One region of the Vibrio celticus genome, then DNA from elsewhere that is predicted to be linked to it. Evidence: predicted binding sites of a transcription regulator. Region 1 holds the regulator's gene; the other holds the start of a gene.

What was found. Region 1 encodes MetJ, which represses methionine synthesis genes. Its sites were predicted from a motif close to TTAGACNTNTANANGTCTAA; they were not measured.
Region 2: the regulator MetJ is predicted to act here: its motif matches at 2,228-2,247, upstream of metK (methionine adenosyltransferase).

The regions. Positions count from the first base shown of each region.
Region 1 covers NZ_AP025463.1:252,462-257,048, forward strand. The annotation lists gene OCV19_RS01150 (malic enzyme-like NAD(P)-binding protein) at 1-729, shown strand, start outside; gene OCV19_RS01155 (IS4 family transposase) at 797-2,104, opposite strand; gene metJ (met regulon transcriptional regulator MetJ) at 2,320-2,640, opposite strand; gene OCV19_RS01165 (O-succinylhomoserine (thiol)-lyase) at 2,849-4,030, shown strand; gene OCV19_RS01170 (bifunctional aspartate kinase/homoserine dehydrogenase II) at 4,033-4,587, shown strand, end outside.
Region 2 covers NZ_AP025463.1:446,972-451,558, reverse strand. The annotation lists gene tkt (transketolase) at 1-1,981, opposite strand, end outside; gene metK (methionine adenosyltransferase) at 2,339-3,493, shown strand; gene OCV19_RS02240 (DUF2189 domain-containing protein) at 3,862-4,587, shown strand, end outside.

The DNA of each region.
Region 1 (4,587 bases):
GGTATGCTGAACGCGATCGAGCTTCAAGGTAAGAAACTTGAAGAGTGTAAGATTGTTTGTTTAGGTGCTGGCGCAGCGGCGGTTGCTTGTATGGAACTACTGATTAAGTGTGGCGCTCAGCGTGAAAAAATCTACATGCTTGACCGTAAAGGTGTGATCCACACTCGTCGTGATGACCTAAACGAATACAAAGAGCTGTTCGCAAATAACACGGACAAGCGCACGCTTGAAGATGTTATCGAAGGCGCTGACCTGTTCTTGGGTGTATCGGGCCCGAATCTACTGCCTGCTGAAGCACTAACGCTGATGGCTGATAAGCCTGTTGTGTTTGCATGTTCAAACCCAGATCCAGAGATCAAGCCTGAGCTTGCACACGAAGTTCGTTCTGACCTAATCATGGGTACAGGCCGCAGTGATTACCCTAACCAAGTAAACAACGTACTTTGTTTCCCATTCATTTTCCGTGGTGCACTAGACGTGCGTGCGAGCGAAATTAATGACGAAATGAAGCTAGCGGCGGTTAAAGCGATTCGTGAACTGGCGAAAGAAGAAGTTCCAGCTGAAGTACTAGCAGCTGCGGGCGAGACTGCACTGGAGTTCGGTAAGGGTTACATCATTCCTAAGCCAATGGACCCACGTCTACTTCCTCGCGTAGCACGAGCAGTTGCGGAAGCGGCTGTTGAATCTGGCGTAGCTCGTATCGAGATGCCTGCTAACTATATGGCTTAATAGCTGTTGCTCTATTGAGCCAAAAAGAATAATAAAAAACCGACTCATCTGGAGTAATGCCGTTCACTTAAGAGTGAACGGCATTTTTGTTCTTAGCATACCGTTGTGGTCTGGGTTTAACTGTTCTAGGGAATGTCCTTTCCCTTCGCCCTTCAAGTATTAAGCTTTCAGCCATGTTGTGGAACCCCTTTAGCTGACGAGGTATTGCGCCTGGTGTTGAGTAAGGTAAGCCTACAAGTAACGCAGATACATGAGCTAATGTGCCGTTAAAACTGAGTTGATAAGGAAGGTAATTTCCCTTTAGATTGAAGCAGAGCTCGACCATCTGGTATCGGATTAAATTGTAAGTAAGCAAGATGCCCCATAACTCCTGCTTTACCAGTTCTGGTAAACGACTTCGCAGCGTGAGACGATTTCCAAGCATGTATTGTTTCTGCTCTCGGTAGCCTAGCTCAATTTCCCAACGATGTTCATAAAGGCCTGCAATATCTTTTGATGGGTAACGCAGGGAGTCCGTCATGGAGGTTAATACTTGGTAGTCTTTTCCTTTAATTTTACGAGTGACAAGTCGAGCGGTTATCGACTTTGGTAAATCAGGCCATAGCTTTCTAGCCCTTGGGTTACTGTGTAATTGAACCAGTTTGTCATTTCGCCCTAAAGATTGAACAATGTCATATTGTGTATTTTTCTTGAGGGGGATAAGCCAATGACGCTCTGAGCCAGAGTCTTGCCATTTATGTAATAAGCCTAAAGAATAGAATCCCTTATCGAACATTGTCACGCTATGGTTTGGTGTTGTTTCTATCAGTTTTTCAGCTAATATCATTTCGTTTGTATTGTAATTATCAAAGGCACTGGCCGTAATAATGTGACTGCTTAGTTCCATTTGGCAGACCATTCTCACTTGCGGATATTGCGTCCCTTTTTGTCGAGAAAATGCCTTTTCATTTTGCGGGTTATCGGGCGTTCGCCAAACAACTCCATCGACGCCAAGAAGCGTTAATCCATTCCACTGGGGTAACTTTGCACTTTTTAACCATGACGTAGTCATTCGCTCAAAGACCGCTTTAATTGCGTCTTCACCCAACGTCTTTCGACGTTGAGTTAACGCACTTGGTGCGACAAAAGCTTTACCTGTACGGTCGACAATATCAAGTTGGTTCACTAAATCTTTCATGGATTTACTGTTATAGATAGCCATTCCAACAAGCAGCCACACCATGGATTCTAAAGTTAATTTCCTCTTTCTCATCGTGACGGTATCAGTAAGAGAATAAGCTTCGTCGATGAGGTCAATTGGAAGCAAGTCAGACAAAGTTTCAACGTTGCTAGGTTTCCAATCATTAATTATGTTTAGAGCTTGAGAAACATCCATAAAAAAATCCAAGTGCATTAAATACACTTGGATTTTGACAGCTCTGAAGGATCGTTCAACCGATCACTTTGGCTTTAACTGATCGGCATTAACTCATCTGGAGTCGGTTTTTTTATGTCTATCATTCACAGCGCAATCATAAAAAGCTATGCGCGATGTGATAAATAAGGTTCAGCTAGAGCGAATCAATAATGAAGGCAGTGACTGAGTTGTTTTTATTCTTCGTCAAACGCTTCGAACTCGATACCCATCTCTGTCATCAGCTTTTTCACTTCAGCAGGAATATCGTCTGGGCGGTCTTTACGAAGGTCTTCATCCGTTGGTAGTGGTTGGCCTGTGTACGCATGTAGAAAGGCTTCGCACAGTAGCTCACTGTTTGTTGCATGGCGTAGGTTATTAATCTGGCGGCGAGTACGCTCGTCAGTAAGAACCTTTAACACTTTTAGAGGGATAGAAACTGTAATTTTCTTTACTTGTTCGCTTTTCTTTCCATGCTCAGCATATGGGCTTATGTATTCACCATTCCAGTCGGCCATTGCGTACCTTCATCACTTTAGTTGTTAGAATAAATTAATAGTGGTGATTTTAGCGGGATTTACTGCCATAAGCAAAGACATATAGACGTCTAGAAGTGTTGACGTCTCACGTTTATGAAAGTAAAGTGAATAACATATATCTAACACAGCCGAAAAATGCCGACAAGCAGCTGTGATTCTCAGACGCAAAACTTGTAAGGAAGCACCTATGAGCAGCCGGAAGCCAGCAACAATCGCAGTACGTACTGGTATCGAGTCAGACACGCAACACCATGCCGTTGTCCCACCCATTTATCTTTCGACTAACTATGGGTTTCCCGCTTTTGGTGAAGTGCCAAAGTACGATTACACCCGTTCTGGTAACCCAAACCGCGGTTTATTAGAGACGGCACTGTTTGAGCTTGAATCAGGCAAAGGCGCGGTTGTGACTAACTGTGGTACTTCGGCGCTTAACTTATGGGTTTCGGCTTTCTTAGGCGGCGATGATCTTATTATTGCACCGCACGACTGCTACGGTGGTACTTACCGCCTGTTTAACACTCGCTCGCTAAAAGGTGACTTCAAAGTTCTGTTCGTTGATCAATCGGATCAAGCTGCTCTGGATGCGGCGATCGCGCTTAAGCCAAAGTTGATCTTAATTGAAACCCCATCGAATCCACTGGTTCGTGTGGTTGATATTGCAGAAACTTGCCGCAAAGCGAAAGAGGTTGGTGCTCTGGTTGCTGTCGACAACACGTTTTTGACACCTGTGTTCCAAAAGCCTTTAGAGCTGGGTGCTGATTTTGTTATCCACTCTACAACCAAGTACATCAACGGACACTCAGATGTGATTGGTGGCGTTGTGGTCACTAAGACAGAAGAGCATGCTGAAGAGCTAGCGTGGTGGGGTAACTGTATTGGTGCGACCGGCACACCATTTGATAGCTACATGACTTTACGTGGTATTCGTACGCTAGGTGCGCGTATGCGAGTTCACGAAGAAAGCTCACGTGAGATTCTAGCGTCTCTACAGAAACAAGATCTTGTCGGCACTATTTACCACCCAAGCCTTCCCGAACATCCGGGGCATGATATCGCGAAGAAACAGCAATCGGGCTTTGGCTCAATGCTCAGCTTTGAGTTTGCGGGCTCATTCGAGGCGCTTAAATACTTTGTTGATAAGTTAGAGCTGTTTTCTTTGGCAGAATCATTGGGCGGCGTTGAAAGCCTGATTTGTCACCCTGCGTCTATGACTCACCGCGCGATGGGCGAAGAAGCATTAGCAGAAGCGGGTGTTTCTCAGCAACTACTGCGTCTATCTGTTGGCCTTGAAGATGCAGAAGACCTAATCGATGACCTCAAGCAAGCGTTTGAAAAGACACAGCGCTTTATCGCTGAAGAGGAGGGTTAATAATGGCAACCTTTCGCCAGCTACATAAATTTGGTGGCAGCAGTTTAGCGAATCCTGAATGTTACCAACGCGTGGTCAACATTCTTAGAGAATACTCATCAGCATCTGATTTGGTGGTGGTATCGGCAGCAGGCAAAACAACCAACCGTTTAATTGAATTTGTTGAAGCGCTCGACAAAGATGGTCGTATTGCCCATGAATGCCTACAAGCACTTCGTCAGTTCCAACTCGATCTGATTGAAGCACTGCTTGAAGGTGAAGCTGCCTCGCAACTTACTGCAACTATTCAACAAGAATTTACCGCTTTGGGTGAGCTAACGGCTCCCTTGAGCGAAGCACAAAAAGCAAAAGTGCTTGGACACGGTGAGGTTTGGTCTTCACGTCTACTCGCGGCTTTGTTGTGCCAACATGATTTACAAGCCGTTGCTCAAGATGCGCGTGCTTTTTTACGTGCAGAAGTGGGCGCTCAGCCTGAAGTCGACCGCGCACGTTCTTACCCTCTGATTAAAGAAGCTCTGGCGCAGCATGCACATTGCCGCGTGGTGATTACGGGCTTT
Region 2 (4,587 bases), 190 kb from region 1:
CTTTCGCGGTGTTTACTACGTTTTCAGTCGTAAAGCCGAACATCTTGAATAGTTCGCCTGCTGGTGCAGATTCGCCGAACGTTGTCATACCGATGATCTTGCCACCAAAACCAACGTACTTGTACCAGAAGTCAGCAATGCCAGCTTCTACTGCGATACGTGCAGTTACGTCAGATGGAAGTACAGACTCACGGTATTCAGCATCTTGCTTGTCGAACGCGTCAGTTGCAGGCATAGATACTACGCGTACTGCTTTACCTTCAGCGGTTAGTTGTGCAGCAGCTTCAACTGCAAGCTCAACTTCAGAACCAGTTGCAATGATGATTAGCTCTGGCTTACCAGCACAATCTTTCAGGATGTAACCACCCTTAGCGATGTTAGCTACTTGCTCAGCGTTACGATCTTGTTGTGCAAGGTTTTGACGAGAGAAAATTAAAGATGAAGGACCATCTTTACGCTCAATAGCCAGTTTCCAAGCAACTGCTGATTCAACTTGGTCACATGGGCGCCATGTGCTCATGTTTGGAGTTAAACGTAGAGAAGCGATCTGCTCAACCGGTTGGTGAGTAGGACCATCTTCGCCTAGGCCGATAGAGTCGTGCGTGTAAACTTGGATGTTCTGAACTTTCATTAGAGCAGCCATACGCATTGCGTTACGCGCGTATTCCATGAACATTAGGAACGTTGCGCCGTATGGTACGAAACCACCGTGCAGAGCGATACCGTTCATGATAGCCGTCATACCGAATTCACGTACACCGTAGTGGATGTAGTTACCAGTGAAGTCAGTTGCTTCAAGAGACTTAGAACCAGACCACATAGTTAGGTTAGAAGGCGCAAGGTCAGCAGAGCCGCCCATGAATTCTGGAAGCATTTGACCAAACGCTTCTAGTGCGTTTTGAGATGCTTTACGTGAAGCGATGTTTGCTGGGTTAGCTTGAAGATCAGCAATGATTGCGTTTGCTTTCTCTTCCCACTCAGCAGGAAGCTCGCCGTTAGTACGACGTTTGAATTCTGCTGCTAGCTCAGGGTAAGCCGCTGCGTATGCGTCAAATTTAGCATTCCACGCTGCTTCTTTCGCTGCGCCTGCTTCTTTTGCATTCCACTCAGCTGCGATATCCGCTGGGATTTCGAAAGGACCGTGTTCCCAACCCAGTGCAGCTTTAGTTGCTGTGATTTCATCAGCGCCTAGTGGAGCACCGTGACAGTCGTGCGTACCTGCTTTGTTTGGAGAACCAAAACCGATGATAGTTTTAGTACAGATAAGAGTTGGACGAGGGTCTGCTTTAGCCGCTTCAATCGCTGCATTGATAGCGTCAGAGTCGTGACCATCTACCGCTGGGATTACATGCCAGCCGTAAGCTTCAAAACGCTTAGGTGTATCGTCAGAGAACCAACCTTCCACTTCACCATCGATAGAGATACCGTTGTCATCCCAGAAAGCAACCAGCTTACCAAGACCAAGCGTACCTGCTAGAGAACATGCTTCGTGTGAGATACCTTCCATCAGACAGCCATCACCCATGAATGCATAAGTGTAGTGGTCTACGATGTCGTGGCCTTCTTTGTTGAATTGAGCAGCAAGCGCTTTCTCAGCCATTGCCATACCAACAGCGTTAGTGATGCCTTGACCTAGAGGACCAGTCGTTGTCTCGATACCAGGAGCGTAACCGTACTCTGGGTGACCTGGAGTCTTAGAGTGCAGTTGACGGAAGTTTTTCAGGTCTTCAATTGAAAGCTCGTAACCTGCAAGGTGAAGCAGAGAGTAAATCAACATTGAACCATGGCCGTTAGACAAGATAAAACGGTCACGGTCAGCCCACTCTGGGTTTGCAGGGTTGTGGTTCAAGTGGCCACGCCAAAGAACTTCAGCGATGTCAGCCATACCCATAGGTGCGCCTGGGTGGCCTGAATTTGCTTGTTGAACACCGTCCATGCTAAGTGCGCGGATTGCATTGGCTAGATCTTTACGAGAAGGCATGTCTGCTCCTGAGTACATAAGCGATTTAAAAAAGAGATAATTGCTAAAGTTTTCATTTTTATTAGCGCGGGTATTCTCTCAAACGACTATTGCGACTGCAAACGTTTTACTGGCATTTTAACGGTCATTTTTCGCAATTTTCGAACATTTACATCACTTGGCAGTGGCTTATCTCAATCCATACGCAAACGATTAGTTATGACATATCATAAAAAAGAGCTTGTAATTCGACCGCTGGAATTTAGAATAGCCGTCTAGATGTAGAAACACCTACAAAATATACTGTATTTAATGGCGGCGCTTCCTAGCTTGCGACGCCATAAACTATTTATACCAAAAACTAAAAGTGGAGCTCTCATGGCTAAGCACCTATTCACTTCTGAATCTGTTTCAGAAGGCCATCCAGATAAAATTGCAGACCAAATCTCTGATGCTGTTCTTGATGCCATCTTGGAACAAGATCCAAAAGCACGTGTTGCTTGTGAGACTTACGTTAAAACCGGCATGGTTATGGTTGGCGGTGAAGTAACAACGTCTGCATGGGTTGATATCGAAGAAATCACTCGTGAAACAGTACGTGAAATTGGTTACGTTCATTCTGATATGGGCTTTGACGCTGACTCTTGTGCTGTTCTAAACACAATTGGTAAGCAATCTCCAGACATCAACCAAGGTGTTGATAAAGAAGATCCTAAAGAGCAAGGCGCAGGCGACCAAGGTATCATGTTTGGTTACGCGACTAACGAAACACCAATCCTAATGCCGGCTCCAATTACTTACTCTCACCTTCTTGTTAAAAAGCAAGCTGAAGTACGTAAGAGCGGTAAACTTGACTTCCTTCGCCCAGATGCGAAATCTCAAGTTACGTTCCAATACGACCAAGGTAAGATCGTTGGTATCGACGCTGTTGTTCTTTCGACTCAACACTGCGACTCAGTAACAACACCTGACCTACGTGAAGCAGTAATGGAAGAGATCATCAAGCCAGTACTTCCTGCTGAGTGGATCAACAAAGACACTAACTTCTTCATCAACCCAACAGGCCGTTTCGTAATCGGCGGCCCAATGGGTGACTGTGGTCTAACAGGTCGTAAGATCATCGTTGATACCTACGGCGGCGCAGCTCGTCACGGCGGCGGTGCATTCTCTGGTAAAGATCCATCAAAAGTAGACCGTTCTGCAGCTTATGCGGCTCGTTACGTTGCGAAAAACATCGTTGCTGCTGGCATGGCTGACCGCTGTGAGATTCAACTGTCTTACGCTATCGGTGTTGCTGATCCAACATCTATCATGGTTGAAACGTTTGGTACTGAAAAAGTAGCTCACGAAATTATCATTGAAGCAGTTCGTCAAAACTTCGACCTACGTCCATACGGTCTTCAAGAGATGTTGAACCTTCTTCAGCCTATCTACAAGCAGACTGCTGCATACGGCCACTTCGGTCGTGAAGAGTTCCCTTGGGAAGCGACTGACAAAGCAGCAATCCTTGCGGACTTCGCTGGCCTAAAATAATTTAGCCACTGCGATTTGTTTCTTTAAAGCCCTTACTTCTTAGTAAGGGCTTTATTTTTATGTACTTACCTTACTTTCACTCGCCATTCTCTTATATAACGCCCTTCTTTACCGTTAACCACTTAGTATAAAAAGCCGCTGATAATTTGTGTTTTCTAACACTACTGACAATAGTTAAGGTAACTCCTAAGCGATCAAGCTCACATTTAACTTAAATTAATTCAGTCTGATAACGTTCGTTAAATGCACGCTAGAACAAAAACTGGGATGACAAAGAGCAATTTAGCTCAACCCCATAACTCTCACACAAGCCACATCGATGAGCCTTATGGAATTATAACTAGGACGTTATTTAACTAGGGGGATCTATGCCTCGTACCGCGCACCCATCCGAACTGAACGATAAAAAACACAAGGTCAGCGATAAGGATTACGCTCGCACCATTCCTTGTAACCAAATCAGTATTTCCGCACCCTTTCATTGGTTGTCGCTTGCTCTGCATGACTTGGTAAGAATGCCATTAATCAGCGCATTCTACGGTTTGTGCTTCATGGGAGCGGCAATTGCCATTGTTCAGCTTGTCCAATGGCAAGGAACACACTTGGTCGTGATGCCAAGCCTGATCGTGTACATGCTAATAGGGCCGTTTCTTGCCTTAGGCTTATATGACGCAGCTTGGGAAAGAGAAAAAGGCCACAACGCCAGTCTGCTGCATTCGATGAAAGCCATCACTCGTAACTCAACCCACCAATGGGCTTTTGCGATCGTATTGATGGTTGTGATGATATTCTGGATGCGTATCGCTGCGTTATTGCACGCGCTCTACCCTTCAGTGCAAGGCGCACCACTGGCTGAGTTCGCTCCCTTCTTAATTACGGGTTCTGTGATTGGTTTTGTTATCGCAAGCCTCATATTTAGCATCTCAGCATTTTCAATTCCGTTAATGATGGAGAGACGCGTCGATGTGATGAGTGCGATTTTCACTAGCTTTAATGCCGTGAAATCGAACATCCCTGCGATGGTGGTATGGGCGAGTATTATTTGTGCCGGTATTCTGGTGGGGTTTGCTACCTACGGCATAGGAATGATCGTC